Linked DNA regions of Puniceicoccus vermicola. The protein of the gene in region 2 interacts with the protein of the main gene of each other region in a pairwise test. Links are inferred from orthologs where the notes say so. Each region holds a gene or a part of one and is shown on either strand. Other genes may lie near its edges.

What was found.
Region 1: the proteins of ftsH (region 2) and hflC interact in binary tests that used the Escherichia coli proteins (3 or more experiments, as listed by UniProt). The link is inferred for Puniceicoccus vermicola from one-to-one orthologs.

What each region holds. Positions count from the first base shown.
Region 1 is NZ_JACHVA010000086.1:2,368-16,769, forward strand. What follows is about bases 6,204-9,202. They hold hflC (protease modulator HflC), read right to left. Parts: upstream 8,236-9,202; coding sequence 7,171-8,235; downstream 6,204-7,170. Other genes in these bases: H5P30_RS11085 (extracellular solute-binding protein), read right to left, coding at 6,204-6,689; H5P30_RS11090 (response regulator), read right to left, coding at 6,705-7,130; hflK (FtsH protease activity modulator HflK), read right to left, coding at 8,232-9,202. Outside these bases: H5P30_RS11060 (hypothetical protein), read left to right, coding at 1-50; H5P30_RS11065 (hypothetical protein), read left to right, coding at 334-813; H5P30_RS11070 (ATP-binding cassette domain-containing protein), read right to left, coding at 852-1,892; H5P30_RS11075 (FecCD family ABC transporter permease), read right to left, coding at 1,889-2,908; H5P30_RS11080 (ATP-binding protein), read right to left, coding at 2,989-5,352; more of H5P30_RS11085, read right to left, coding at 5,349-6,203; more of hflK, read right to left, coding at 9,203-9,269; H5P30_RS11105 (hypothetical protein), read left to right, coding at 9,692-10,225; ilvN (acetolactate synthase small subunit), read left to right, coding at 10,346-10,840; ilvC (ketol-acid reductoisomerase), read left to right, coding at 10,883-11,914; hemC (hydroxymethylbilane synthase), read left to right, coding at 11,951-12,820; H5P30_RS11125 (SHOCT domain-containing protein), read left to right, coding at 13,091-13,594; H5P30_RS11130 (uroporphyrinogen-III synthase), read left to right, coding at 13,633-14,402.
Region 2 is NZ_JACHVA010000127.1:26,578-40,942, forward strand. Bases 4,612-7,573 are described here. They hold ftsH (ATP-dependent zinc metalloprotease FtsH), read right to left. Parts: upstream 7,127-7,573; coding sequence 5,096-7,126; downstream 4,612-5,095. Other genes in these bases: H5P30_RS16970 (agmatine deiminase family protein), read right to left, coding at 4,612-5,050; tilS (tRNA lysidine(34) synthetase TilS), read right to left, coding at 7,171-7,573. Outside these bases: H5P30_RS16955 (hypothetical protein), read left to right, coding at 1,041-2,060; H5P30_RS16960 (pyridoxamine 5'-phosphate oxidase family protein), read right to left, coding at 2,188-2,574; 23S rRNA (adenine(1618)-N(6))-methyltransferase RlmF, read left to right, coding at 3,176-4,048; more of H5P30_RS16970, read right to left, coding at 4,049-4,611; more of tilS, read right to left, coding at 7,574-8,565; H5P30_RS16985 (GntR family transcriptional regulator), read left to right, coding at 8,870-9,955; H5P30_RS16990 (Gfo/Idh/MocA family protein), read left to right, coding at 10,086-11,135; H5P30_RS16995 (sugar phosphate isomerase/epimerase family protein), read left to right, coding at 11,138-12,037; H5P30_RS17000 (choice-of-anchor M domain-containing protein), read left to right, coding at 12,422-13,177; H5P30_RS17005 (type II secretion system protein), read left to right, coding at 13,183-13,902; H5P30_RS17010 (Fur family transcriptional regulator), read left to right, coding at 13,976-14,365. UniProt on the Escherichia coli protein: Acts as a processive, ATP-dependent zinc metallopeptidase for both cytoplasmic and membrane proteins. Plays a role in the quality control of integral membrane proteins.

The DNA.
Region 1 (14,402 bases), on a different replicon or contig from region 2:
TCGTCAAACTCGCCAAGAATCCACCGCCCAATGAGGTTGAAGGATCCTGAGTCGGAGACTACAGGATGGATGGAGTTCGTTTAAGGGCTCCGGCCACTGGGCCTAAGGAGCTCCTGACCCGCTGGCTCTGATCCCTGGGCCGACTTGTCGAAGGGGTACCCCGATATTCTTGCTTGGATCGAACCTGGGGCCACTCGAAGGGCGAGGAGTTGCTTGTTCGCAGAAGTCTCGGCTAAGGATTTTGGAAATTTTGCAAGATGGTGGGTGTGGTCATTGAACTCATTTTTGTCGCCCGGAAATTCCGAGGTGATATATCTTAAGAAGGTGACATCTGTGGCTACAGATCGGGCCTATCGCATCCGTGCGAAAGCATTTGGTGCGAGTCCGCACGTCCTCATTGAGGATTCGGCAGGTCAACTTGCTTGGATCGTCAGGGGCAGGTGGTTTGTTGTTTTTGGGCAAAAATATGACGTCCTCAATTCAGCGGGGACCAAGATTCTCTCAGCCAAACAAGAGCACCGAGTTGCCGAGGTTTTCTACTCGATCCGTCGGGGCGAGCGGCTAATTGGCGCCGCGGGAGTTTCAGTGACTAGCTCGTCAGGTTTCATCGAGATGGGGAGAAGCCCACGAGCTAAGATTTCGTTTGGATGGGGAATGAAGCGATCGCTGACGTTAAGCGACAAGGCAGGTCCTTGGGCAAAGGTCGACAAACGGATGTCCGGGTGGGATGTGACTCTGTTGAAGGAGGATGAACCGATTGTACTCCTGACCGGAATGGCAATCATCTTTGCCGAATTCCGCACCCGGGGTTGATAACTTTTCAGAGGAGGACATTCTCGACCGAAGTGTCTTCAGGTTCCTTCGGTGGGGGCGAAGCCCAGGGTCTGTAAGCAATCTTCGATGGAATATAGAGTCTGAGTGGGGCGATCGGGGGGCGAAAGCCTCCACTGAGTCGGCTGTGAGTCGGTCGTGACCTCAATCTGGATTGTGGGGCCGGAAGTTGTGGTCGCCGTCCAGCCGTAGCGTTCGAGAGCCCGTTCGGTCCAGAGTCGGTGGGGATCGGGGCCGGCTAGGTGGACCGGAGGGCCGGAACGCGTCTTGGGACGAAAATTTCCTTGGGAAATGTCGAACTCGAGAGCAGGGGAGGGGAAGGTTTTAGCGAAGGCACCTTCGAGAACCAAATCTTCGGGCGCGCCGCCGGTCCATTTCCCATCGGCGCTGAGGAGCCAAATCCGATCGGCGTGGCGGAGGGCGCTCTCGAGATCGTGAGTGGTCAGGAGGATGGCGATCTTTCTGGTCCGGGCGATTGCGGCGAGTTTTCCAAGTATTTCGATCCGTGAAGGAAGGTCGAGGAAGGCTGCAGGTTCGTCGAGGAAGGCCAGAGCGGGTTCTTGGGCAAGAAGGCGGGCGATCGAAACACGTTGCCGTTCTCCGTCACTCAATTCACCAATGGGCCGATCGCGAAATTGTTGGCTGGCCGTGTCACGAAAAGCGGAATCAATCGCAGCCTGGTCATTCGGTGTCAGCTTGCCGGCCCAGTTCGAATGCGGATGGCGCCCGAGGGAGACCAACTCCCCCGCCGTCATGCCTTCGGGGGAAGATTCGCGAGTCGGGAGAACGCCGCGAACACGGGCGAGTTCTCGGGGAGAATAATCAGAGAGGTCACGTCCAGCGATCGACACGGAACCGCTGATCGGCGGGAGAAATCCGCAAAGAGATCGGAGGAGGGTGCTCTTTCCGGCTCCATTTGGACCGAGGAGGCAAACGAGTTCTCCACGGGAGAGGGTGAGATTGAGGGGGCCCCCGAGTTTGCGCTCATGCTTGGTACCGAGGTCGTGCCCAAACGCGAGGTTTTGGGTTTGGAGGATGAGATCTGAAGTCAAATTACTCACGACAGGGATCTTGTGGTGCGACTTTTGAGGAGGACCCAAATGATGACGGGGGCACCGATGAGGGCGGTGATGGCATTGACCGGTAGCGTCGTCGAGGTTCCCGGAAGCCTGGCGATGAGATCGGAGAGGAGCGCGAGGGAAGCTCCGAGGGTCAAGGTGACGGGGATGAGCTTGCGATGGGATTGGGTGCGCAGGAGACCTCGGGCGAGGTGGGGAACGGCCACTCCGAGGAATCCGATTGGACCGCAGAAAGCGGTCACGGCTCCAGCAATTATGGCGGCGCTCGAAAGAATGCGGATCCGAGTGCGTCGGGTATTTTCTCCGAGAGCCGTAGCCTGCTCCTCACCGAGAAGAAGGACGTCCATCGATTTGAACTGTAGGGATCCGAAGATGACGGCGAGACCGGCTGCGGTGAGAAAGACCCAAAACTGGTTCCAGGAAACGGTTCCAAACTGACCAAAGCTCCATGAGATGAAGGCCTGAAGCCGTTCGGGCATGGCAAAATAGATAAGGATGCTGACGATGGCGTTGATCAGGTAGGCCAGCATTAGGCCGATGATGAGGAGGGTCATGACCCCAATTCGTGAGGTGAGGGCCAGAATGAGGGCGAGAACGGCTCCGGATCCGATGGAGGCAGCGATGACCGTAGAGAAGGCTCCGCCTCCGGCCAGGGTGCCCAGAAGGCCAGGTCCAACCGGTGCGGCGACGAGCATGACGATGGCAACACCGAGGCTGGCCCCGGAGTTTACTCCGAGAATGTAGGGATCCGCGAGAGGGTTGCGAAAGACGGTCTGCATCTGCAGACCGGCAAAGGCCAACCCCGCCCCAGCGACGGAAGCGGTCAGAGCACGAGGGAGGCGGATATTTTGGAGAATGTAGCCCTCTGCGGTATCTGGACCCAGTCGCCCGGTGAGGAAGAGGAAAACGTCGTGGAGCGGGATGGTGACGGAGCCAAAGGCAATCGCGGCGAGAAACAGCGATACCAAGAGAAGAAAACAGCCCCAGCGAACAATCATCGAAAAGAGATGAACTTAGGGCAGATCGAGTCGCGGCTGCAAATCCCAAAAACTGGACCTGGGAGAACCTTTCGTTGGCGTCAGGTCGAGGGGGAAGATTTCGCGAGAGTGACTAGGGTTTCCGAGAGTTCGGTTGTCGAAAACGGCTTGGTGATGAAGGCGTTGACCTTTTCGGTGAGGCAACTATCGCGGATTTCGTCCAGAGCGTAGGCGGTGATGGCTACGATCGGAACGTCATTCCTGTTCTGAGAGGAAAATGTGTCGGCCCGGACAGAACGGATAATATCGAGCCCGCTCTCTTCCCCGAGGTGTAAATCCATGAGGATCATCCCATACGATTTCATGCGCAGTTTTTCCTCTGCCTCGCGTCGGTCATGGGCAATGTTTACGGACTTTGCTCCGGCTTTTTTGAGAAATTTCTGCAGCACCTCGGCGTTGTTCGAATCATCTTCAACGATCAGGAAATCGATCGGCAGGGAAGGGATCTTATTCTGAATGGAAAACCGATTTTGCAGTTCGGCAGGGAGGACTGACGGTTCGGAAGATTCCCGGAGAGGCAGGCTCAAGGTAAAGGTGCTACCTTTCCCGACCGTGCTCTCTACCTCGAGAGATCCGCCCATGAGTTCTGCAAGCCGCTTGCAGATCGCAAGCCCCAATCCGGAGCCCTCAAACTTCCTGCGGAGGCCATGATCGACTTGCTCAAAGGGGAGGAAAATAGATTTCAGGTTTTCGGGAGGAATCCCGAGACCGGTGTCGGCGACCTGGACCTCAAGTCGATGATCTCCGCCCCCGAGAGGGAACAGCTCTCCGCGAATCCGAATTTCTCCGACTAAGGTAAACTTGAGGGCATTCTCCATGAGATTGGAGAGGATCTGTCGAATCCGGTCGGAATCTCCTATCACCAGTTGATCGAGTTCAAGACCCATTTCGAGGGTGATCGAGACTTTGTTGGAATCGATGCGGGTGCGGAAATTATCGGAAAGGGCTTCGAGTTCGAGGGCGGGGTTGAACTCTTCTTCGGCGATCTTCACCCGGCCTCCTTGAATCCGGGTGAAATCGAGGATGTTCTCCACCAAGAAGAGGAGTCTCTCGCTATTCTCCATGATCCTCTTCGTGCAGTGGTCACGTTCATCCGGATCGGCATCTTCCTCGAGTAGTTGAGAAAATCCGACAATCGCGTTGATCGGAGTGCGGATTTCGTGACTCATGACGGCGAGAAAATCGCTCTTGGCCCGTGCCAATTCTTCTGCCTCGCGGGTCTTCTTTTTGAGCTCTTCATTTTTCTCCTGGAGAGCCGTCATCTGTTCCTGAATTTGGTTGAAGCTCTCGTTGAGTTCCTGAGCCATGAATTCGAAAGAGCTGAAGAGGCGGCCGATCTCGTCCTTACGCGTTACGTCTCGTTTTCGGAGCGTTGGAATTTCGCCTGGGTTGTAAGCGATCATCTCGTGAGACAGGCGTCCGATGGGCCGGATGATGCGGTAGGCTAATACTGCAACGATGCACATGGCAAATCCGAGGATGGCGATGACCGTAACCGAGATGGCTCCGAGGAGGAGGTGAATCGGCCGGAAAATGGAATCCAGGGGAATGACCTGGACGAGGGTGGCATCGACCCCGGTAGCGAGGTGGGGATCCAGGCGGGAATGGGAAACGAGGTATCCTCCATTTCGGGAGGTGATCATATTGCCCTGACGGGATCGGGAAAGTTCGCGCAATTCGGCGGAGGAAAGAATCTCGACTGCAGTGCGACTTTTCCTGCCCTCGGTTTCCGGAAGATGCTCGAGTAGGATGTCTGCCTCCTCGTCGATGACGAAGAAATGAGCCTCCTTTGTGTCTGGATTCAGGGTTCTCAGGATGTCGTCGAGATCCAGGTCCAAGGCGAGGATACCGATTGTGAGGTCGTTCTCATCGAAGATCGGTGCAGTGAGTCGGAGGACTGACTCCTGACTCGATCCCAAGGCGGTGCTGGATTCGACAAAAACCGGGATTTTAGCCATGGCGTTGAGAGGATCGAGGCCTTTCTCGAACAAGTCACTGCTGACCTCTTCTCGATAAGGGGCCTCCGATCCTTGGCTCATGATCATGCGGATGCGGAAATCGAGACCGATAATGGCGGCGGAGGAGAATTCCGGATTTCGTTCGAGGAAACTCTGCATCCGCCTTTGTGCACGATCCACCTTGTCGGGAGATTTCAGGTCCTTGAGATAGTCGCGCAGTTCGCCACGATGAGATAAACGGAGAGCTTGTAGGGCGGCTTGCTGGGTGCGGGCGGAAAGGTGGGCGGATTCAACATTCACGATCTCCTGATGGTAGGCGATGGCCCGATTCAAGATCTCGGTGCGAACGATGGAGCGCGTCTGGATGACGAGGAGGATCGCGGCTAGAGAGAGAACTGAAAAGAACGCCAGTAATAGGCGTAGAACGACCCGGTTTGGTAGTCTCATAGGACGGGTTCCAGTGGAAGGCCCATGGCCTCATCGGCACGGGCTTGGGCGAGCCTCAGCGCTTCTTCATTCGTCATTCGCCCGAGTAGGGCGTCGTGAAAAGTGGTTCCTAAAATGTCTGCGAGCTGTGTCCAATTTTCCAGGCGAGGGCGAGCTTCCTCGGAAGTTCGGTCATTGGCAAAAATTTCCCGGCTCGTGCGGAGATATTCTGAGGACTGAGCAACTCCTGCGGGAGGTTTTCGGTAGAGATTTTCAAGACCGGAATCTGCGAACATCTCGTAGACATCGGAGGAAAGGAGCACTTTAAGAAGTCGAAGCGAACGTTGGCGTTCATCAGGAGTTAAGTTCGCCGGAAGGCCTAGGTTCCATTGGCCCAGAGGGACCTTCTCGGAGAAACCATTCTCTCCCGGAGGAATGGAGTAGCCGACACGTCCTGCGACTTGGGAAGCTGGATCGTGCTCGAGGGTCATCGCCCGGGCTCCCCAACCGTAGGTGAATGCGGATTGTCCGTTTTGAAACCGTTCGATTCGTTGATCCCAAGCCATGGTCAGAACGTCGGGAGGAGACACTGCAAGGAGTTCTTGGAGGAAAACGAGTACTTTTTCCCCAGTTTCAGTGTCTATCTGCGGCTCACCCTCATCATTGACGATAGAGCTGCCAAAAGAAGCGTAGAGGTGGGCTATGGTCTGCCCGAAGGCCTGACCGCGAAGACCATTCCAGCATATGCCAAAACGATTATCCTCCGGAGAGTGGAACAATCGGGCCTGCTCCAGCAATTCTTCAAAGCTCCTCGGGGGAGCCAGTCCTTCGGCCTCTAACCAATCTTTTCGGTAAAACATCAGCTCGAAATGGGGTTGAATCGGGATCCCCAGGAGCTCTCCCTCATAACGGCTACTCTCGATTGTTTGAGGGTAAAAGGTTTTCGGATCGATCCCGATCTCCTCCAAATCTTTTTCAGATATCGGATCGAGGATATGGTTCTGGGCCAGATGCGGAAGCCAGAGAATATCAAAGGATACTAAATTGTAGAACGACTCGGAATCCTGAGCGTTTCGAATGATTGAGCGTCGGGTGTTTGAATAGCGTTCAATCTTCAGGTTAACCGGATCCCCGAAGGAGTCTTCAATCTTCTCCCAGTTTTGCTCTAAAACATAGGCAAATGGGTCGCCGACAAACAGGATTTCAGCGGGACGATCGGGCGGACCTTCGAGAGATTCATCCTGGGTGCAGCCGAGGAAGAAAAGAAGTGGGGTGGAGAGAAAACCGAAAAAGAAAGAGGTCGAGACCCGATTTTGGAGCGGTCGTGAGCTCGGTGAACTCTCCTGGTTCCTCGGCATTACGATCCTGGATCGTCAGCCGCGGAGGAGATTGATGATCGCATTGCGGAATCCTTCCTTTGAGGAGGGCTTTGCCAGTGTTCGGCAGTATCCATGATCATCAGAAGCGAGGTTTTCCTCGGAAGGGGGGACGACGCAGGTCAGGAAAAGAACAGGAGTACGCAGATGCCCGGGGATCTTCCGTATTTCGGAGAAAAGTTCCCAGCCATCCATTTTCGGAAGCATGACATCGAGCACAAATAGGTCGAACTCTTCCTGTTCAATCATCTCCAAAGCTTCTTCGGAAGATTTAGCCCAGAATAGGCTGGCATATGAGCCACGCAAAAATCGCTCGACCAGGTAGTGCTGGTCGGAATTGTCTTCAACGAGAAGGATTCGGAGTCCATCCGTGATATGAGAGAAAGTGAGGTCGAGGGACGGGGCCTCTTTAACCGGGGTCATATTTGAAACGTAGACCCGAATTCGCTCTGTTTCAAGTAAATTAGGGATTTCCCTCGGCTGCGGAATCGGTGGAATCGATGCTATTCAACAGGTCGAAAAACGGACTCCCAGAGCCGATCAGGATACGGCTATTTCCCCCGAGGCCTTTGTCGTAGGCTTGGAGGGTTCGCAGGAAGCGATAGAACCCCGGATCCTGATTGTAAGCTTCCGCGTAGATCCGAATGGCCTTGGCTTCGGCCTGTCCACGAATGACTTGCGCCCTCTGCTCTGCCTCACTGCTGATCCGGGCCAATTCGCGTTCCATCTCCCCGAGGCGTTGCTCGGCGCGCTTTTTTCCGTTCGAACGGAAGCCAGCTGAGATTTTCTGCAATTCAGCGTTCATCTGGGCGTAGACGTTCGACTCGATTTCCTGCGTGTAGTTCAGCTGTTTGATGAGAATGTCCTCGAGCGCGATTCCGAGACCGATTTGAGCGAGTCTTTTGCGAGCTTCCTGGAGGATGCCTTGGAGGACAATCGGGCGTCCGGCAAGATAGGCCCCATCGGTGGACTGGTGCAACTCGGGGAGATCGCTTCCGAGAGTGGCGACCTCTTCTACGGAGATTTCTTCGAGATCGCCCGAATCGAGCTTGATGGAGAGCTCCTCGGTTTTGATGTCGAGGATGCCGTTGCTGCTCCGGATCACCTCGTAGAGATCGTATTTGGCAATTTCATCCTTCACGGCCCCGGCGATGATTCCGTTGAGGCGAGTGTCTGCTTGGTTGATGGAATTGACCGCTTCGAGAAATTGTTTCGCATCGTCGATGCGCCAGCGGGCGGTGACGTCGACGTTTACCGTTTTGCGGTCGCGGGTGATGGTCGTGGTTTGGCGTCCGTCCCAACGCTGGAGACGTGAATCGAAACGGCGCACCTGCTGCCACGGCCTTTTGACGTGAAGGCCAGCTTGGGTAACCGGATCGCCCACGACTTCACCAAATTCGGTGATCACGGCTTGTTCCCATTCACTGATGGTGTAGAGGCTGGTCCAGGCTGCGGCGACCAATACGATGGCGGCGATGAGTCCGAGGATCCAGAGGACGGCGGGATTTCGTTTGCGGGCGGCGGTCATTGTTTCAGTCCTCCTTCATTTAAATTGAGCAGGGGTAGAACCCCTTTCATGTCCTCATCGACAATCCAGACTTCGCCGACCTCGGGCAGTCGTTTTTCCAAAGTTTCGAGGTAGAGGCGCTGGCGGGTCACTTCCGGTGACTCTTCGTAAGCGCGCAGCATTTCGAGAAAGCGGTCCGCGTCCCCCTCGGCCCGGTTGACCCGGCTCTCGAGAAACCCTTCGGATTCGAGGACGATACGCTCGGCCTGCCCTTGCGCCCGTGGGACGTTCTCCTGGTATTCACGGGAGGCTTCTTCATAGAACCGCACGGCATCCTGCTCGGCTTTATTCAAATCGTTGAAAGCGGCTTGGACTTGGGCGGGAGGACTGACGAAGATCAGATTCACCTCGTTGATTCGCAGCCCCATCTTGAACTGGTCGGCTTGAGCTTGAATCAATTTTCTCACCCGCTCCTGAATCTCGGCCCGCCCAATGGTGAGGATGGGAATACTGGCGCGGTCGCCCATGATCTCTCGCATCACTGACTGCGAAATGTCCCGGAGCGTCGCGATGGGGTCTTTGACGTTAAAGAGGAACTGCTCGGGGTTTTCTCGGCTGAACTGTACATCCCAACCGGCGAGGACGATGTTGAGGTCACCCGTCAGCATGGAGGATTCATCGTCGTAGCCCGACTCGGTGATTCGCCCCCCAGGTCCGCTACGATAGCCGAACTCTTGGACATCGACCCGCCGAGTCTTGACCTTGACCATTTTGTCGATCGGGTAAGGCAGGTGGAACTGGAGGCCGGGTCCCACGGTCTTTACCTGCTTGCCGAAACGCAAAAGGACTCCTTCTTCGTCGGCATCGACCTGATGGAAGCTCGTGGCGAGGACCAAGCCGATCAAGAGGACGATGGGGATCCAGATATACTTCCAGAAATTAATTTCGGCTTCACGGCCGTCGGGGAACTCAACTCTCACAATGACCCGAAGGAGAAGGGGGTTCGGACTCCTGTCAACGAATTGCGGGAGAATCGCACAAATGAGCTTGTGCACGGACAGGGAAGGGCGTTCCCGATCGACTTTAGTCGTTTGGGGTTCCTGGGGAGAGCTATCGATTGCCGACGCGGTGCGGTGTCACTGTTGGGTTCGGGCGTTTTCTCGTCGTTGGCAGTGGGGAGAATCGCCCGACTCAAGTCATGCGAGAACGGGAATGCGAGGAAGGTAGCGAGAGTTTCCAAGCTTCGTTCGTTCGCTTCGCAGGACCCGTCTAGCTCTCGATTTAGGGCACAGGCCGGCAGCCTGTGGTACGCTTCTGCGGACTTAGAAGTACCGCGCTTCCTTCATCTTGTTCATGGCTTTCTCGCAGAATGGCTTCAGTTGTCCTGTTAAGTCGCCGCACTTCGGGCTATACCCGAGAACCGACTTTGTGAAGATTCCACTTGGTTTTTGGCAAAAACTTCTGCTATCTCCATGAAATGAAACGTTTCCACCTTTTCCCTTCAGTTTTTCTCCTCGGAATTTTCGCTGCCTCTGCTTCTCTGCAAGCGCAGCAAGCGGTGATCACCCAAAACTACGGTACGCATCGCCTCGGGGTGGGGGCCAATTACTGGGTGTCTCTTTCCGATATTGATGTCGACGATGTCGATGACAACGGGTTCTCCTACCTCATTTCTTACCAATATTGGAAGAATCTGGTCGGATTTGAGGCCGATGTAGAATTTCTGCCTGACCGTTTCGGTGAATCGGCTTGGGCTCCGGAGGCTTATATCCTTTTCGGTGAAGGAATTTATGTAGCCGCTGGGATCGGCTGGATCAATGAAGATGGCGATTGGCAGGATAAGCCTTTCTACGCCCTCCGCATGGGATTTGATTTCGAACTGTTTGCCAGTTTCTACCTCGATCTCTCGGCAAACTATCGCTTCAACGATACGGCCGACCTGAAAAACTCGGACACCAAGGTCGATACAGACACGATCTTTCTGGGTGCCTCTCTACGCTACGCATTCTAAGTTCGGCCGCATTGCGGCGATTCTCTGTTTGAGGTGAAGTTCGTAGCCCTCTGGCCGAACGGATACCGCCTTGACACCCTTTTTTAAGCGATTCATTCTTCGCGGTTTTTCACCATTCCCATGTCATCCGACCAAAAGCACACAATCTCAGTTCTCGTGGAGAACAAATTCGGGGTCCTCGCCCGGGTTGCTGGAATGTTCAGCGGCCGCGGCTTTAATATCGAGACTTTGAATGTCGGTCCGGTGCATTTGGAAGGGCTTTCCCGGATCACCGCAACCATTCTCGGGGACGATCAGGCTCTGGACCAAGCTCTCAAGCAGCTCAACAAGCTGGTCAATGTCGTCGAAGTAGAGCACTTCACCGAAGGCGCTGCCGTCGCCCGCGAACTGATTCTCCTGAAAGTCTCGGCCGATTCCAAGACTCGTCCGGAAATCATGCAAATTTGCGACATTTTCCGTGCCAAGGTGATCGATGTCAGCGCTGAGTCGGTCGTTCTCGAAATCACCGGGAATGACAGTAAAATTAAAGCGTTCCTCGATCTCGTCGATCCATTCGGCGTTCAGAAAATGGCCCGTACCGGAGTCGTCGCCCTCGAGCGTGGCGCCAACTCCTAAACTCCTAGCTCAAACAACTCTCAACCTTTCAAAATAAATACTATGTCAGCTACAGTCTATACCGAGAAGGATGCGGATCGCGAGATCCTGAAAGATAAGACCCTCGCCGTAATTGGTTACGGGTCCCAGGGACACGCACACGCGCAAAACCTGAAAGACAGTGGTTACGAGGTCATCATCGGCCTGTACCCCACCAGTAAGTCGCGCGAAGTCGCAGAAAAGCAAGGCTTCAAGGTATTCGACACCGCAGAAGCGGTTCAAAAGGCTGACGTCATCATGCTCGGTGTTCCGGACATGGTTCAGAAGAAGGTTTTTGAAAACGATGTGGCTCCAAACCTGACCGCTGGCAAGACGATCGTCTTCTCCCACGGTCTGGCGATCCACTACGGCCTGATCGACGTCCAGTCCGACGTTGACGTGATCATGGTTGCTCCAAAGGGTCCAGGTCACATCGTCCGTGCGCAGTTTGTCGAAGGGAAGGGCGTTCCCGCATTGATCGCGGTTCACCAGGACGCTTCCGGCAAGGCCAAGGATGTGGCTCTCGCTTGGGCCGACGGCGTAGGCGGCACTCGTGCCGGCGTCATCCAAACCTCTTTCAAGGAAGAAACCGAAACCGACCTCTTCGGTGAGCAAGCTGTCCTCTGTGGCGGTGCCAGTGCTCTCGTTCAGGCTGGATTCGAAACTTTGGTCGAAGCCGGTTATCAGCCGGAAATGGCTTATTTCGAATGTCTCCACGAGTTGAAGCTCATCGTCGACCTGATGGTTGAGTCCGGTATCGCCGGAATGCGTTTCTCGATCTCGGAAACCGCGAAGTACGGGGACATCACCCGTGGACCTCGTGTCATCACGGAAGAGACCAAGAAGTCGATGGCCAAGATCCTCGAAGAAATTCAAAGCGGACAGTTTACCCGTGAGTGGGTGAAAGAGTACGAAGAAGGCCTCCCGAACTACAACAAGATGCTGGAGGACGGCGAGAAGCACCCGATCGAAACGACCGGTCAGCACCTTCGCAGCTTGATGCCTTGGGTTGCTAAGCGCAACCTCAAGGGTTCACAGGCTAGCTACAACGGGTAACCCCGTTCGGCCTGTAGGGTCGCGGCTTTCTTGGGCATGAGCGCAGAGACGGTCATCTTCGCCAGTCGGCGCAGTCGTCTCGCTCGTGCCCAGGCATTGCTCGCGGAACGTGCCGCGATCGAATACGATCCGTCCTGGGTGACGGGTCTGCTTTGGCTCACTACGACCGGTGATCGCCAAACGACTTGGTCTCTCGAAAAGGAGGGGGGCAAGGGACTGTTCACGAAGGAAATTGAGGATGCAGTCCTCTCCGGAGAGGCGGACCTAGCGGTTCACAGCGCCAAAGACCTCCCGACAGAGATGCCGGAGGGATTAGGGCTTGCGGCCTTTCTTCCGCGGGAAGATCCCCGGGATATTTTGATCCTCCGCGAGGGAGTGACGGAGCCGAATCGGATTGCGACGAGTAGTCCGAGACGAAGGGCTCAATTGCAGCGATTGTTCCCGAAGGCTGAGTTCTCCGAGATTCGGGGGAACGTGGAGACACGTCTCCAAAAGATCAAGGAAGGGGAGGCGGAGGCGACAGTGCTCGCTTCAGCAGGGCTTCACCGTCTGGGCATTCGCCCGCCCGAGGGATTGGTTTTTCGTCGTCTGGAAGTCAGCGAAATGATTCCGGCTGTCGGGCAGGCCGCTATCGCGCTCCAGACGCGCGTCGAAGATCTGGAGAAATTCTCGGTGTTGGGCTGTGAGAAAACCAAAAAAGCAGTGGTTTGTGAGCGAGCCTTTTTGCGAGCGCTCGGCGGAGGATGCCACACTGCATTTGCCGGATACTACGACGGAACCATTTTCCATGCTTTCCACGAGGCTCACGAGCGTCGTGAAATTCAAGTTCCGACGTTGGAGGAAGCCGACCTCCAAGACTTTTTCGCCGAAGAGTTCGTCGATTGGATCGATCAATCCGATTCCTAGGATCGTAAGAGCTCTCAGGATTGGACGGGAGAGGGGCTGCCCGCTGAATTGGTCCTCACGGTGTAACTCCTATCGTTGACCCGTCCAATGGTCAGTGATCGCTGAATCCCGGCGTCCAAGGGTATTCCTATCGGTAAAAATGTCTCAGCAAAAGTAAGCCGTTTAAAGAGAAGGCCGTCAAACTTTGAGGCTCTCTTCGCTTGCCCGATTGCGAAAACTGCTGCTACGATTTTGGTTATTCCCTAAGATTTGCATCCAAAGCGCCCACCCATGAACCGGATCAATTCCCATCATAGCCGTCAGAGGACCTTTCTTCGGATTCTCGGTCCCCTCATTCTTCTTGTCGGTATCGCCTTCACGGTGGTTGGGATGGTGAGCTTCTTTTCAAAAGTGGGTGATATTGGAAGCCACAGCTTGGGTCCCGGGTTTGGGCATAGCGGGGTTGGGGCTCCCGAACGGTTCTGGTGTGTCTTCGTTGGCTTACCGGTTTCCTTTGTGGGCCTGGTTCTCTGCAATTTTGCCTTTATGGGAAAAGTGGCCCGGTACACGTCGGGTGAACTGGCTCCAGTGGGCAAGGATACCTTCAACTACTTAGCTCATGAAACTCAGGAAGGGATGGCGGATATTTCCGAAGCCATTTATACGGGACGGTCGCGCCGGCAGATTGGATCGATCGAAGAACGGATCCGGAAGCTGGAGGCGATGCGGGAATCTGGGTTGATTAACGCGGATGACTTCGAAGAGCAGAAAGATCGAATCCTCTCTGAAATTTAAGGTGGGCACGAATCGCTGACTAAATTCAGTATAACATCTTGTCAAAGACGAGCGCCGAACCGTCCGCCCACCTCGATTTGGACTGGCAAGAGGTTCGGCCGATGGGCTACGTTGTGGGGATGTCATTGGATTTGGCGAATAAACGTATTTGTGTCACCCGCGCCCGCACTCAATCGGGCGGTTTGGCCTCGCTCCTTGAGAGTCGCGGGGCCGAAGTGGTCGAGCTGCCTCTAATTGAGGTGGTCCCGACCAAGAACCGGAAAGTACTCGAAGAGGTTCTGGAACAGCCGGGGGTCTACGATTGGATCATTTTCACCAGCGCAAACGGGGTTCGCCACTTTTTTGCCGATCTGGTCGCCAAGTGTGAGGATCTTCGGGCCATCGGGTTTGCCCGCATTGCCTGTGTGGGCAAAGCCACTGCAGATGCGGTGCGCAAACATCGACTGAGGGTCGATCTCTTGCCGGAGGAATCGAATGCAGAGAGTCTCGCTGTCGCGCTTCTGGAAACGAAAAGTCTCGATAGTGCGCGGGTGCTCATTGTCGCTGGCAACCGCAATCGGGATACCCTCTCCAGAACGCTGGAGGAGGAAGGCCACGCGATCGTAGACATTGCCGAAGTGTATGAAACCAAATTGGCAGATTTGGCGGGAGCCGCCGAAGCCGTGGATTTCCGGACGAACGGCGCGGATGCGATTCTTTTCACCAGTGCGAGCACAGTCGAGGCCTTTGCTGAGCAAGCCTCCACGTTGCAGCTGGAAAAAGGGGCTCGGTTCCCGAAAGCGTTTAGCATCGGTCCTATGACCTCCGA
Region 2 (14,365 bases):
CTCCCCGACCACGGACCGTCAAGTGCCCTGGCACCCCATCCGAAAAAGTACTGCCACAGCAAAATCCAAAGTAGTGAGAGCTTCCAGCTCTCTCACACGTAGGAGCGGCCCCCGTAACGCCGAAATCGGCAGCTGAAGCAGCCGTTCCTTGGAAGGATTCTCCCCGACCACGGACCGTCAAGTGCCCTGGCACCCCATCCGAAAAGTACTGCCACAGCAAAATCCAAAGTAGTGAGAGCTTCCAGCTCTCTCACACGTAGGAGCGGCCCCCGTAACGCCGAAATCGGCAGCTGAAGCAGCCGTTCCTTGGAAGGATTCTCCCCGACCACGGACCGTCAAGTGCCCTGGCACCCCATCCGAAAAAGTACTGCCACAGCAAAATCCAAAGTAGTGAGAGCTTCCAGCTCTCTCACACGTAGGAGCGGCCCGCCTGGCACAAGGATTCGGCAGTCGGTCCAGTTTCCAACATATCGCGATTCGAGAGCTGGACTTGTCCAGCGAAGATCCAAATCGAGAGCTGGAAGCTCTCGCTACTTTGGTCTCCCGTTCTCGCATGACTTTTGTCGTGCAAATCGTGCAAATGGAAAAGCATTAGCAAGAACCCTCGAACTGAACGGATCTCGTCAAACGAAAGGCTTGTGGTGCCCAGGGAGGGACTTGAACCCTCACGCCTTGCGGCACTGGATCCTAAATCCAGCGTGTCTGCCAATTCCACCACCTAGGCAAGCTTGTCAGCCTTCGTCATTCAACGAAGCTCGGGAAGATAAGGAGAGCCCCAACCGATTAGCAAGGGGAATTGATAAGAAATTTTCGATCGTCGCCAAACTGGCCAAGTTCTCTGTCGGTAGAACAGCGGTCCTGCCCGTACCCGGCCCAAACGGAAATCACCCGCAAGCGCCGAAATAGACCGTTGCTCGCATCCTCTTCCCCGCTGCAACCAAATCTTTTCGTAATCGACTCCATTACCTCCGGTTATACCTTCTCGCCATTTCTTCCTTCGAGACCTCTCAGGCCCGATCTATGCAGCATTTCGGAGCATCATGAAAACAATGGAATGCCAATATGGGGAGTTGCGGGGGATCACCAATTTCATGACCTACAAGAGCGGATCTTTGAAGTCGTGCATTGTCGATACCCGGAACGAAGTCACCACCTCCGCCGGGACTCTGGTTCCGCAATACCGCCCGCCCGTTCTGGGTGAGCGTCAAAAGAAGTATCGGAGCTCGTTGAGCTTCTTCGAAAATGGTCAAATCAAGAGCGCGGCCCTCGACGATTCGACGCCGTTGCAAACGCCCCTCGGCGTCTTTCACGCGGAGCTGGTTACATTCTATGAGGATGGGGCCGTGAATCGGGTATTTCCTCTCAATGGAAAGATCGACGGCTACTGGTCAGAACAAAATGAAGGCGAGCTCGCCGAGGTTTTCGATTTCGATCTTCCGGTCGGCCAGTTCTCGGCAAAGATCATCGCTCTTCACTTCTACCCTTCCGGAGCCCTCAAAAGTCTTACCCTTTGGCCGGGCGAAAAGATTGTCCTCCAATCGCCTGTCGGGGAGATATCCGCCCGCACGGGCTTTGCCCTCTATGAAAACGGGTCCCTCCGTTCGCTGGAGCCGGCCGAACCAGCCAACCTTTTAACTCCGATTGGAGTCATTGCCGCCTACGACCCGGAAATGATCGGGATGAACGCCGACCAAAATTCCGTCCAGTTCGATCCGGAAGGGAACCTCATTTCCGTAAAAACAGTGCATACGGGGATCAAGGTCATTGAGGAGGATGGATCCCTGCGGCAGATCGAGCCAGTCGAAGCCCCCAGCCTCATCGATATTTTTGAGATGCGCACCGTCTCGATGCAGGTCGATTTCACCGGCGAACTGGTTCAAATCGAAGCCGACCGCATCTACGCCTACAATCTCGAAGAAACCGACATTGCCACCTTCATCCGCTCACAAGTCCTCCGGGACGCCTGCTCAGCCTGCGCGGGTTGCGGAAGCGGTGGGAGTTGTGGATCCGGGGACGACGGCGTTTGCGAGAAAGGCGACGATTGCTTTAAGAATCAGTAGCCAGTATCCGGTAGCGAGCCATGGCCCATGGCTCATCCCCCGGTTCTTCAAGGATCGGTTTCTTGAATCCAAGCTTGGGTGCGGGTTGGGCCAACCCGCGCTACCCTATTGCGAATGCCCTCGCCTCTTAGGCGATTCTCTCGGCCCCTGCGAAAACTTCTTCCACGTGAAGGTAATAAGCGGCCCGCAGCGGCACATTCGGCCAGAGGGACTGTGCCCAAGCTGCGACCGATTCGAACCGTTCGCCTTCCGTCACCTCTTCCGCTCGGCATTTGATCTGAAAGGCTCGCTTGGTGTCTGGATTCATGACGAGGGCGCTCATGACCGGATTTTCGGCCAGATTGGCCTTGGTTTTCGAGAAGGCGCAATCTCCAACGACCAAGGTGTCGCTGTCGATGGCTTTGATCAGGGAGACGTAGACCAGATTCGGTCTCCCTTGAACATCGGCAGTGGCCACTCCCATCGGAATGGTCTTTTCAACGGCGGTCAGAACTTCTTCGGATAGTTTACTCATCAGTCTTCATTCCAGGATGGCAGCAGAATCGTAGAATCACTCCATTTGCCGCGAGATCCCAGCCATCATCGCAATATGCAGCAGAGTATTAGAATGGGGACTGTTTACCTGAAGAAGCTTGAATAGTCCAAAGAGGCTTTCTGGCCGGAGACTGACCGAAATCTGGAAGATTGGCGGATCAGAATCGGTGGAATTCCGGCGGAGTACTGAAGTGTTTTAGAGAAGGGTATTTCTGGGAAACTGGGGACTGAGGGGCAGCGTCGGCAGCTTAAGCAGCCGGTCCCAGTTTACCCGTCAACCGCTCTCCTTCCATCCGTGCAGCTTCAGCAAACCGCCTTTCCCGATCCGGCGAGGACTGAGGGGCAGCGTCAGGCGCATGGATCGCCCTGATCTGGTGAGACATCTGAGATTTGAAATAGAGGTCACGACATAGCTGCGTTCACAAAAAGTAGCCGCTCAGCTTTAGCTGCGCGGTCTTGGGGTTACGGAAGGTTTTTCCGGGTGCCGTTCCGAAGCAGACGCGATGGGGGCAGCTGAAGCTGCACCCCTACAAGAAGTCGCCGCTCGCCATTGGCTCGATTGCCTTTCAGCCTCCCTCTCCATGCATCCGAGGAATCCACACCAAGGTCGGTACGACTTCGACGCCCTCTGCGACGCTTGTCCAGAGTTAGCCGGCTTCCTGCGCCCGAATCCGAAAGGAGACCGCACGATCGATTTCAGCGATCCGGAGGCGGTTCTCTGTCTCAATCGCGCTCTCCTTTCTCACCAGTACCAAGTTCACCATTGGGCCATCCCTCAAGGTTATCTCTGCCCACCGATTCCGGGACGCGCGGACTACATTCATCATTTGGCAGACTTGATCGGGGTCGACCGTTCGGCGGACTCGCGCAAACGGATCTTCGACATCGGCACGGGCGCGAATTGCATCTATCCGATTCTTGGCAACCGCAGCTACGGATGGAACTTCGTGGGGACAGAGGTTGAGCTCAGGGCGTTCCGCTCGGCGCGGGCCATCGTCGAAGCCAATCCTTGCCTGCAAAAAAACATCCGAATCGTTCGACAGAAGAATGAGGGCGCCATTTTCACCGGAATTCTGAAACCGAGTGATTCCTTCGCTGCGACAATGTGCAACCCACCCTTCCACCCCTCCCCGGACGAAGCCCGCAGCCAGAACCAACGCAAAACCAGAAACCTGAAACGAACGAAAATTCCGCCAAAATCATCCAACCTCAATTTTGGCGGGCAGCCCCGGGAACTTTGGTGTGTTGGTGGCGAGGTGGGCTTCCTGAAACGAATGATCGCCGAGAGCCAGAAGTTCGCCGGGCAGGTCGGATGGTTCACTTCACTGGTCTCCAAAAGCGCAAACTTGCCCTACCTTCGGTCACAACTTGAACAAGCAAAAGCCGCAGAGGTGAAGGTCGTCCCCATGGAGCAGGGACAGAAACAAAGCCGCCTCCTCGCTTGGAAGTTTTAGCTAAGCTCGAGGAATTTGCTGGGTCACGCAGTGAATCCCCCCGCCTCCGAGATAAAAGGGCCGGGCGTCGATGGGAACCACTTCCCGATCCGGAAAGTGTTCTTCCAAGAGTCCGCAAAAATAGTCGTCTTTCTTGTCCCCAAAAATCGGAGCGATGACTCCGCCATTGCAGAGATAGAAATTCAAGTAACTGTAGGCCAGCCGATCACCACCGGCATAGCGAGCCTCCGGCTGAGGAACCGAAATCACCTCCAACCCGGCCGCCTTCAGCGTCCGAATATTTTCCCGAGATCCTTCCACGTTGGGGTCGGAGCTATCCGTGCAATCATTGATCAACACCGCTCCACTGGGTGCAAAAGCAGCGATGACATCAATATGACCGCCGGTATCGTCCCCAGCGTAGGCACGCGGAAGACTCACGATATGGGATGCCCCTAAAGTTGTGGCCAGCTGTTCCTGCAATTCGTTGGAAGGGACTCCCGGATTGCGACCGGGGTCTTCGAGAACCGGAGTCGTAGTGAGAATGGTGCCCTGCCCATTCGAATGAATACCGCCTCCCTCCAAAGCCAACTTTGAACGGATGATCAGGAGACCCATGCCCTCCGCAATGCGACTGCTGGCTTTTGCATCGGCCTCAATGGGACCGAACCTCCCACCCCATCCGGTAAAGCGCCAGCAAAGAGCGGCGAGATCATTGTTCTCGAAAATAAAGGTGGGAGCCGCATCGCGGGCCCAAGCATCGTCGAGGGGGAACTCATGAACCGTCGCCCGACGGCCGAGAATCGACTCCGCCTCCTGACGCACCGACGCATCCGCCCCTACCTTGACTGGCTCGAAGGAACAAAGCACATCGACCAGTTTCTGGAAAGCATCGCGAACGGTGGAAAAATCCGAAGCCGAACCGTAGAGGTACTGCTCCGGACGAGTCGGCCAAAAGATCCACGTCCCGGCGTGAGGTTCCCACTCCGCCGGCATCCGGCGCGTGTTATCACTCGTGCTCACGAGCCGTATCTCAAAGAATTGAAACCGAAAAAGCGGATCCGCTCATCAAGCGGGGGCACCGGAGGGCTCACGTCCTCCGCCCATGTCCTCGCTTTTTTCATCCGACTTCTTTTCCTTACCTTCATCGCTTTCGGCCTTGCTGCCCCGAAAACGAACAGGCTCGATCTGGACGACGTCCGACTGGATGGAACCGGTATCGATGATTTCATGCACATGCTTGCCTTCGACGGTCTCGTGCTCCAAGAGAGCCGCCGCCAAAGTATGCAGGTGCTCGAGGTGCTCTTCGAGAATCTCCTGACAGCGCTTATACTGCTTGATGACAATATCGTGAATGGCCTTATCTATCGCCTGAGCGGTGGCCTCACTGTAATTTTGATCGCGGGAGATTTCCTTCCCGAGGAAGATGTGATCCTGATTGTCACCGAAGGCAATCGGCCCCAATTCACTCATTCCCCAATCGCAAACCATACGGCGAGCCATCTTGGTCGCCATCTTGATGTCACCGGAGGCTCCGCTGGTGATTTCATCGAGAACCATGTCCTCGGCGATACGGCCGCCCATCGCGCAGCAGATCTGGTTCAGGGCACGCTTTTTCGCTTGGTTAAGAATATCCTTCTTCGGCGAAAACATCGTGCTCCCAAGGCTCTGGCCACGTGGGATGATGGTCACTTTGTGAATGGGCAGGTGTCCGTCGTCGATGACGGCTTGGACAATGGCGTGACCCGCTTCGTGGTAAGCAGTGATCTTCTTATCTTCGTCATCCATAAGACGACGACGTTCCCGACCGAAAGAGATCTTCTCGCGGGCCTCATCGAGGTCGCTCATTTCCACTTCCTTCTTGGAACGGCGGGCGGCAATCAGCGCCCCTTCATTCAGAAGATTAGCCAGATCGGCCCCAGCAAATCCAGGAGTTGCCCGAGCGATAACGTGCAAATCGATGTCCTTCGAAAGCTTAATCTTCCGGGCATGGACCTGAAGAATCTCTTCGCGTCCGTTCAGATCGGGAGGATCGATCATCACCTGACGGTCGAAACGGCCTGGGCGCAAGAGGGCGCGGTCGAGGACGTCCGGACGATTGGTGGCGGCGATGACAATGATGCCTTCGTGACCATCAAAACCATCCATCTCGACGAGGAGCGAATTCAGCGTCTGCTCGCGCTCGTCGTTTCCACCACCAAGACCTGCACCCCGCTGGCGACCGACCGCGTCGATTTCGTCAATGAAGATGATGCAGGGAGAATTCTTGCGGGCTTGCTCGAACATGTCGCGGACACGAGCGGCCCCGACTCCGACGAACATCTCCACAAAGTCTGAACCGGAAATCGTAAAAAACGGAACATCCGCCTCGCCAGCAACGGCCTTGGCGAGAAGGGTTTTCCCCGTCCCCGGAGGGCCCACCATGAGCACGCCTTTCGGGATCTTACCCCCGATGCGCTGGAAACGCTTGGGATCCTTAAGGAAGTCAACAATCTCGCTGACTTCTTCCTTGGCTTCATCGCAACCCGCCACGTCCCGAAAAACCACTTTCTCGCGGTCCCGGGTAAGCATCTTCGCTTTGCTCTTGCCGAAGCTCATAGCTCCCCGCCCTGCATTGCGCAATTGGCGGATGAAGAGGAAATAAAGGAGTCCGATGATGAGGAGAAACGGAACGATATTGAGAATCAGATCCGTGAGAAAGGTGCTGGCTGGCTCCTCACGAAAAGCGGCACGGATTTTCGTGTAATCGTCTTCCGTGAGCCGTCCCCGGGCCTCAAAGCGCTCGGGCTTCAAGCTCGCGTCGGCTTCCACCTGCTTCGCAGTATCCCCGTCGGGAGCAATCTCCCCACTGATGATGTACCATTCACTGCCACCCGTCGGATCGTTTTTAATCGTCCCACTGACAATTTGGTTCGCTTCGACCGCTTGGATCACCTCAGGAACGCTGAGCTTCTCCATCGAGGCGCGCTGCGAGTCACTGAGAGCGTAGAGTGCAAATATGGCCGCGATGATTCCGAGCCAGATCATCAAGACCTTCGGCTGGAAACGATCGGGTTGGGGCGGGCGCTGCGGCGTCTTCCTATCTTTATCTTCTTTCATTAGCGGTGGTTGCGACCTTTTTAGCCGCAAGCTAGTAAATTTCGTTAGCTCGGTTCGTAAGTCAAACTCAGAAGGTTCTCTTCTGGAGAAGTCAGCCGATAGTTATGCGCCGGTGGCAAGCCTGGAACCCATAGAATCTGGTCTTGGTGCGCAATTACCGGCAATTGCCTCCTCCGTTCGGAGGAGATTTTTCGGTCGGTGAACCAGTCCTGCAACTTACGACTTCCCGGAGATCCCAAGGGACGAAAACGATCACCCGCCCGCCACAGCCGCACTATCAACGGAGCGTCAGGATCCATCGGACCTTGAAGATAAACGTGCCGGCAGGGATCTACCGCCCCGCTGCGGATGCGCTCATAAAGCTTCCGGTCAGAGGCCAATGTTTTCCGCTGCAACCGACTCCCATCCGGCAGACATAGAGTCTTCCCCGCCAACCATTCCAACGGATCCCATTCAACGAGCTCCGATTCCGACTCCCAAAGAAGGCCCTCTGAATCGAGGGTAATCCACTTCCCTACTCCGACGCTCCAGCGCCCATTCTCCCCGTGTAAACAGGCTCGCACGACGGCATCGACCGCCTCTGGGACCAACTCTCCTCCATGCGCGTAGAGCCAGCGTTGAATGGCAAAGCGAACCGGGGCCGCACATTGTCCTTTCAAGGCCTTCGCCTCGATACGATCCGATCCCCAGCCATCTGGAACCAACTGACGAGCGGATTCCTCAAGAAACTGGGCCACCTCGGCAAATTGCCGCCGCGACCGCTCGATCCCTCCCAGCAGATCCCGATCAGATGCTTCCTTCCAAGCCGGTATTACCTGGGAGCGAATCCGGTTGCGCAGGTAGGCATCCGATCGATTGGAAGGATCCTCAGCAGCGGCCAATCCCTCCTCCTGTAGAAAAGATCGGATGGCATCGCCAGAAAAATGGAGCAGCGGACGGACCCGAGAATGTTTCCAGTCGCCACCGTGGAGACTGATGGGCCGTGGCGCCGCCAATCCCTCCGGTCCCGAGCCCCTCGCAAGTCGGGCCAGCATCGTCTCGGCCACATCGTCCGCCTGATGACCCAGAAGGAGAGCCGAGATTTCCGCAGTCTTCATCTCCCGTTGAAAAAAGAGAAAACGTGCTCGCCGAAGACTCTCCTCCGACGACCCGAGCCTATCATCCCTATGCCCGAGGCAAAAACGATAGCCCAACCTTCCCGCAAACTCCCGGGCGATTTCCGCTTCCCGCGCATTCTCTTCGGGCCGTGTCTGGTGGTTGAAATGCAAAGCCAATGAGCGGCTCGCCAGATTTGGAAAGTGTGCTCTGAGCCAGATCAGGAGAAAGAGGGAATCCGGCCCTCCGGAAAAAGCGAACGCTACTCGCCCCGATTCCGACTCATTTTCAAGCAACGTACAAACATCTTCCGGACACGAAGTAACCGGAAACTCGTCGCGCACTCTTTGCAAAGTCGATTCCAAGACGTGAATCTAGGAGGAAAAATCGACTTCCGACAACACCCGATCAAAATGCTCCATACCGGCAATCTGTAGGGAACTCATTGCTTTTATCGAAAAGACGGCATCATGTTTCTCAGCCACGGAACAGCAAAATGCCTCCATGCACCCTGTTCCCCAGCTCGGCTCACGGAAACATTTTCTGGATGGACCCGAGACAAAAACCTAGTAACTCCTAAATACCTTACCATACTGATCCTCAACGCGAGCCCTGCGGTCCGCCCATAAAAAACTGCTGTACTCTTATATGACCCAACCCAGCCCATCTCCGCGAAACAAGCAGGCGCATGTCATCTCCGACCTTACCCTCACGGCCCATCGCCTCGGTCCGGGGACAAAACTCCCCACCGCCCAGGACCTCGCTAAAAAATACGAGATCACCCTGACGACTCTTGACCGCGCTTTGGCGAAACTGGAGACCCAAGGAGTGATTCACCGGCGCCAAGGCAGTGGCATTTACGTTTCGCAGTATTTGAACCAGAAACGAGTGGGATTGGTCTTTGGTCAGAATCTATTTCAGTTCGGAAGCTCCGCCTTTTGCCTCCTCCTACTCCAGCATTGCGAAAAACGTGCCCGCGACCAAAACGAACGATTCACGTTTTTCCTGCTTCAGCCCGGCGAAGACCAAACCTCAGCTGAGACGATCGTGAATCAGGATCTAAGCGAGTCCCTCAAGCAGGGTAAACTCGACGGACTCCTCCTCTGCGATTTGAAAGATCCGGCCCACCGAAAATGGATCAGGGAACAAGAGATCCAAACCGTGGCCCTTTTCAATTTCCAAGGCTCTCCAGCGGTGATTATGGACATGAAGACGATGATCGACCTCGCCGCAGGGGCCCTTGCGAAGAAGGGTTGCAAGACCATCGGCCTCCTCGGAATCCTTCGTAGCCATACCCCCGTTGTCCGTCAAGCTGCCACCAAATATTCCCTCAAACTGGTCGACTCGTGGATCGGCTGCCCCGACGACGAGAACGATCCCCCATTTGATCGACACGAAGACATGGGAATCGAACTCATGAGCCACCTCCTGGAAGAAAACGAAGGTCTTCCAGACGGTCTAATTGTCACCGATGACGTTCTCGCCCGAGGTGCCTGTCTCGCGCTGAAAAAGGCCGGGCTGGTGATCGGAAAAGATCTCCAGATCGCCACCCATGCCAACCGTGGATCCCTCGCTCTCGAATATTGGCAGGACAGCCTCATTCGTGTTGAGTTTGATCCAGCCGAGGTCGTCGACAAGATGTTTGCCATGCTGGAGGTCCTGATGAGCGGAAAAACCCTGAAGAAGAAACGCACTACGGTTATTCCGACTCTCCATGAACCAGCGACCCCCTAAATCGAAAATGCGCCCAAACGGATTCTCAACGCCCGGCAAAAACCTCCGACTCGAAGATTCCGCTCCGTATTGAAACCGTACCAATTGAACGCCCCGCGGTTCTCCACCTAAATCATTTCTTTTTCCAACTATGATCAAACTCGGAATACTCGGAACCGGAGGCATGGCCCTCGCCCACGCCAACGCTTTCAACTCCATCGACGGTTGCAAAATTGTCGCGGCCTGCGACATCGACTCCAAGCGGGTGAACGATTTCGCTGCGAAACATGGTATTCCCGAAGTCTACACCGATGCCGATGAGATGCTAGCGCAGTCGGACCTTGATGCCGTAACGATCGTCACTCCCGACCCCTTTCATCATCCCTTGGCCCTCAAAGTCATCGCGGCGGGCAAACACATCCTCTGCGAAAAGCCCCTGGCTCTCAATCATGCCGACGCCCTGGAGATGCGCGATGCCGCCCAAAAAGCGGGAGTCATCAATATGGTAAACTTCAGCTACCGCAACAGCTCTGCCATTCAAAAAGCCACTGAACTCGTCGCCCAAGGCGCCCTCGGGACGATCCGGCACGTACACGCCTACTACCATCAGAGCTGGCTGGTCCATGACTACTGGGGCCATTGGCCGACCTCCCCAACGTGGCTCTGGCGGCTCTCGAAATCTCATGGCAGCGCCGGGGTCATCAATGACATCGGAATTCATATCCTGGATTTTGCCTCCATGCCTCTGGGCTCGCTCGCATCCGTTCATTGTCGGCTCAAATGCTTCGACAAGGCTGAGGGGAATCAGATCGGCGAATACAAACTCGACGCCAACGACTCCGCGGTCATTACAACTGAGTTCACCAACGGAGCCCTTGGAACGATTCACACGACTCGCTGGGCCTACCCTCACAAGAACTCGCTCCGCCTCGACCTCTACGGCGACAAGGCATCGATCGAGATCGACCTCAATGCCTCCAGCACCGAGCTCAAAATCAACCGCATCCTTGGACGCACGGCAATGGAGTGGGAAACGTTGGACTGCGGAAAAACCCCAACCAATTTCGAACGCTTCATCAAATCGATCCAAACCGGGGTCCAAGACCAACCCGACTTCGCCCGCGGGGCCGAGATCCAATCCGTTCTCGATGCCTGCCATCTTTCTGCCGAAAACGATAAAACGATCCAAATCCATTCCTGACCATGCTTTCTTCACACGACATCCGCATTGGCACCCTCGCCGGCAAGGGAAACCAGACTCCCGACTATATTGCCAAAATCCTCCCTCACGGATTCGAGTCCTTCCAGATCAATTTCTGGCAAACACTGGGCGACGTCGATTTGCACCGCCTATCAACTGAAGTCTCTCAAGTCCTCGACGGCCACGATGCCATCATCTCCTCCCTCGGCATTTTTGGAAATCCTTTGGAGAGCGACGACGAGGCGGAAGCCACTCGCAAGGGATGGGAAGCCTGCATTGATCATGCCTACGAGTTCGGCACGGACCTCGTCTGCGGATTTGCCGGGCGCGTCCGCGATGTCCCGGTTCCGGATTCTCTATCACGCTACAAAGAAGTCTTTGGCCCCTTAGCCCAACGCGCTGCCGACAAGGGCGTCCGGATTGCCTTTGAGAACTGCCCGATGGGAGGCAGTTGGCAAAGCGGCGATTGGAACATCGCCTTCAACCCCAAGGCATGGGACATGATGTTCAACGAACTCGAGGCAAAGAACATCGGCCTCGAGTGGGAACCCTGCCACCAGATGACCCAGCTCATCGACCCTCTACCCCAACTTAAAAAATACCTTCCAAAAATCTTCCACATCCACGGGAAAGACGCAACCATCCATGGAGACGTCCTCCGCGAGACCGGAATTTTCGGCCCTCAACCCGTTATTGAACACCGTCACCCCGGTTTCGGCGACAGCAACTGGACTGACATTATCAGCGAGTTGCGACGCGGTGGATACACGAGCACCATCGACATCGAAGGCTGGCACGATCCCGTCTACAAGGATGAGCTGGAAATGACCGGTCAAGTCCGGGCATTGCAATACCTCAAGGAATGCCGGGGCACCTACGTCTCGAACCCCGAAGGATTCTGATCGGCGGACTGTTGAAGGGATCGCACGACTAAAGTCATGCTAGAACGGGGGAGAATCGTTCCCGACTGACTTTAGTCATTCGGACGACGCGGCCTACAGACTCGAGCCCAACGAGGACGTTACCTCGCCGCGGAGTAGCTTCTGAACCTTTCGCCAGATTTCTACCGCAGCAGTCGCACGACTGAAGTCATGCGAGAACGCGAGAATCGTTCCCGATTGACTTTAGTCATTCGGACGACGCGGGCTGCATGCTTTCGCGATCCAGTGATCGCCTTTGAAGCTATGCCTCCATCCCGGCGGCAACTCTGGTTGTCAACCCACTTAATGAAAGTTACTTTCATTTTTATATTGCAAGAAACTTTCATTAAGTCAAAACCGTGAATCATGAAGATTCACGCAAGTACACTCATCACGAGCGCCTCCATTCTCCTCATCTCGGCCGGAGCGGCCTCGGCACAATTGGTTTATACCGCCGGTCACGCCGACATCGGGATCGCATACGAAGACGGAGAACTCGAACCACACTGGCACGTCGGGAGCGGCGCAATGGTGGACGGATCACCTCTCGCCACCGAAGAAGAATATGCGCCCTCCGAATTGATTGCGCAGGTCTCTTCTGTCCGGACCTCTCCCTCGGGTCTATCCAGCGGGATTGGCGTCGCCGACGGAACTGAAATCTACACGGCTGGCACCGCGGGCTACCAACCCAACCTAGGATTCGGAGCCGAAGAGCTCAGCCCCAGTGATTGGATTGGGTCCATCACGCTAACCCTGACCGGATGGAGCACCCCTTCCGGTGAAAACATTTCGCTCTACACGATGAACCTGGCCAACACCTCGGTGGCGGATATTGCCTTCTCGAGCTTCAACAGCGGATCTACCTTCGACAACAATAGCGTAACCTTCCTTCCCGGAGATCATTTCCACCTCAACTGGGGATTCACGGACCTCGGAAACTTTGACGTTACCTTCAAATGGACAGGGGAGCATGTGACCGATGGCATTGTTTCCGCTGAGCAAACCTTCAGCCTCCAAGTCGTTCCCGAGCCGGCGCAGACGACTGCGATAGCGATGGTCGTAGCTGCCGTCGGGGCGGTTGCCTGCCGTCGGCGACGCTCTCCACAGAAAGCCTCCGTTTGAGATATTTGGTTAGATCGAGAGGTTCGGAGGAGGTATCTGACCTCAAGTGCATCTCGGCGGGATTTACTCTCGTCGAGATGCTTCTTGTTCTCGCGGTGCTGGCGACCCTCGCGGCAATCCTCATTCCCGCAGTAGGTAGCGTTCGCTCCCACGCTCTCCTTGCCGAATGTTCGTCCAATCAAAGACAGATCGGCCTGGCGCTAAAACTATACGCAAATGACAACAAGGGCATCTATCCGCCCTCGACCCATTCGACTGGCCCTTTCCGCCGAGACCGAAGCTGGATCTTTGCTCTCAATCAGTATTTCACCAACAAAATTGATGAGATCCGCGTCTGTCCGGTCGACCCTCCCGAACGACAAAAGCAAGTTCTCGACCGTGGAGCGACCAGCTATGTCCTGAACGATCTCGTCTTCGACGACCCTCAATACCATGTACAACATTGGATTCCCGAACCCTCTAGAACGCTCCTCCTTTTTATACTCAGCGAAGATCGCCCACCGAGCCTGACCAATGATCACATCCATGGCGGGGAATGGACAAACTGGTATGCAGCCCTAAACGACATCGAACCGGATCGGCACCGCAGTGGGAAACGATCAGCCGACCGTACGAAAGGTTCCGCACCCTACCTTTTCGCGGATGGCCATGTCGAAGTAATCGAAGCCGCCGATTTCAAAAGCCGATTCGATCGGGGCGAGAACCCCGCAGAAGTTCCGTTCTGATCCCCCGAAGATGCTCTCAGGGCGACCTTGCATTTTATGGAATTCTGACAATGGTATCCCTTGTTATCTCGATATGGGTCAATCTACGGACAATCTCAAAAAGGCAGTAACGGAGCGCCTCCAATCAAGTTCGCTACGAATCACCAAGAAGCGGCGGCGAATCCTTGAGGCTCTTCTGAACTTTGACCGCCCCGAAACGGCGGTTGAAATCCGCGAAGGTGCCAGCCTTCCCGAATCCGATCTCGTCACGGTTTACCGCACCATGGAGGCCTTCGAATCGATCGGCATCCTTCAAAAAGTTCCTCTCGAAAACGGCGGACACTTGTTTGAGCTGATCGTGCCTGGCGACCATCACCACCATTTCGTCTGCCGGGAATGCCACAAGGCGGAGCGACTCGAAATGTGCCTCTTCACTGAGCTCGAGAAACGGGCCAAAACGCTCGGCTTCGCCAAGGTCGCTCAC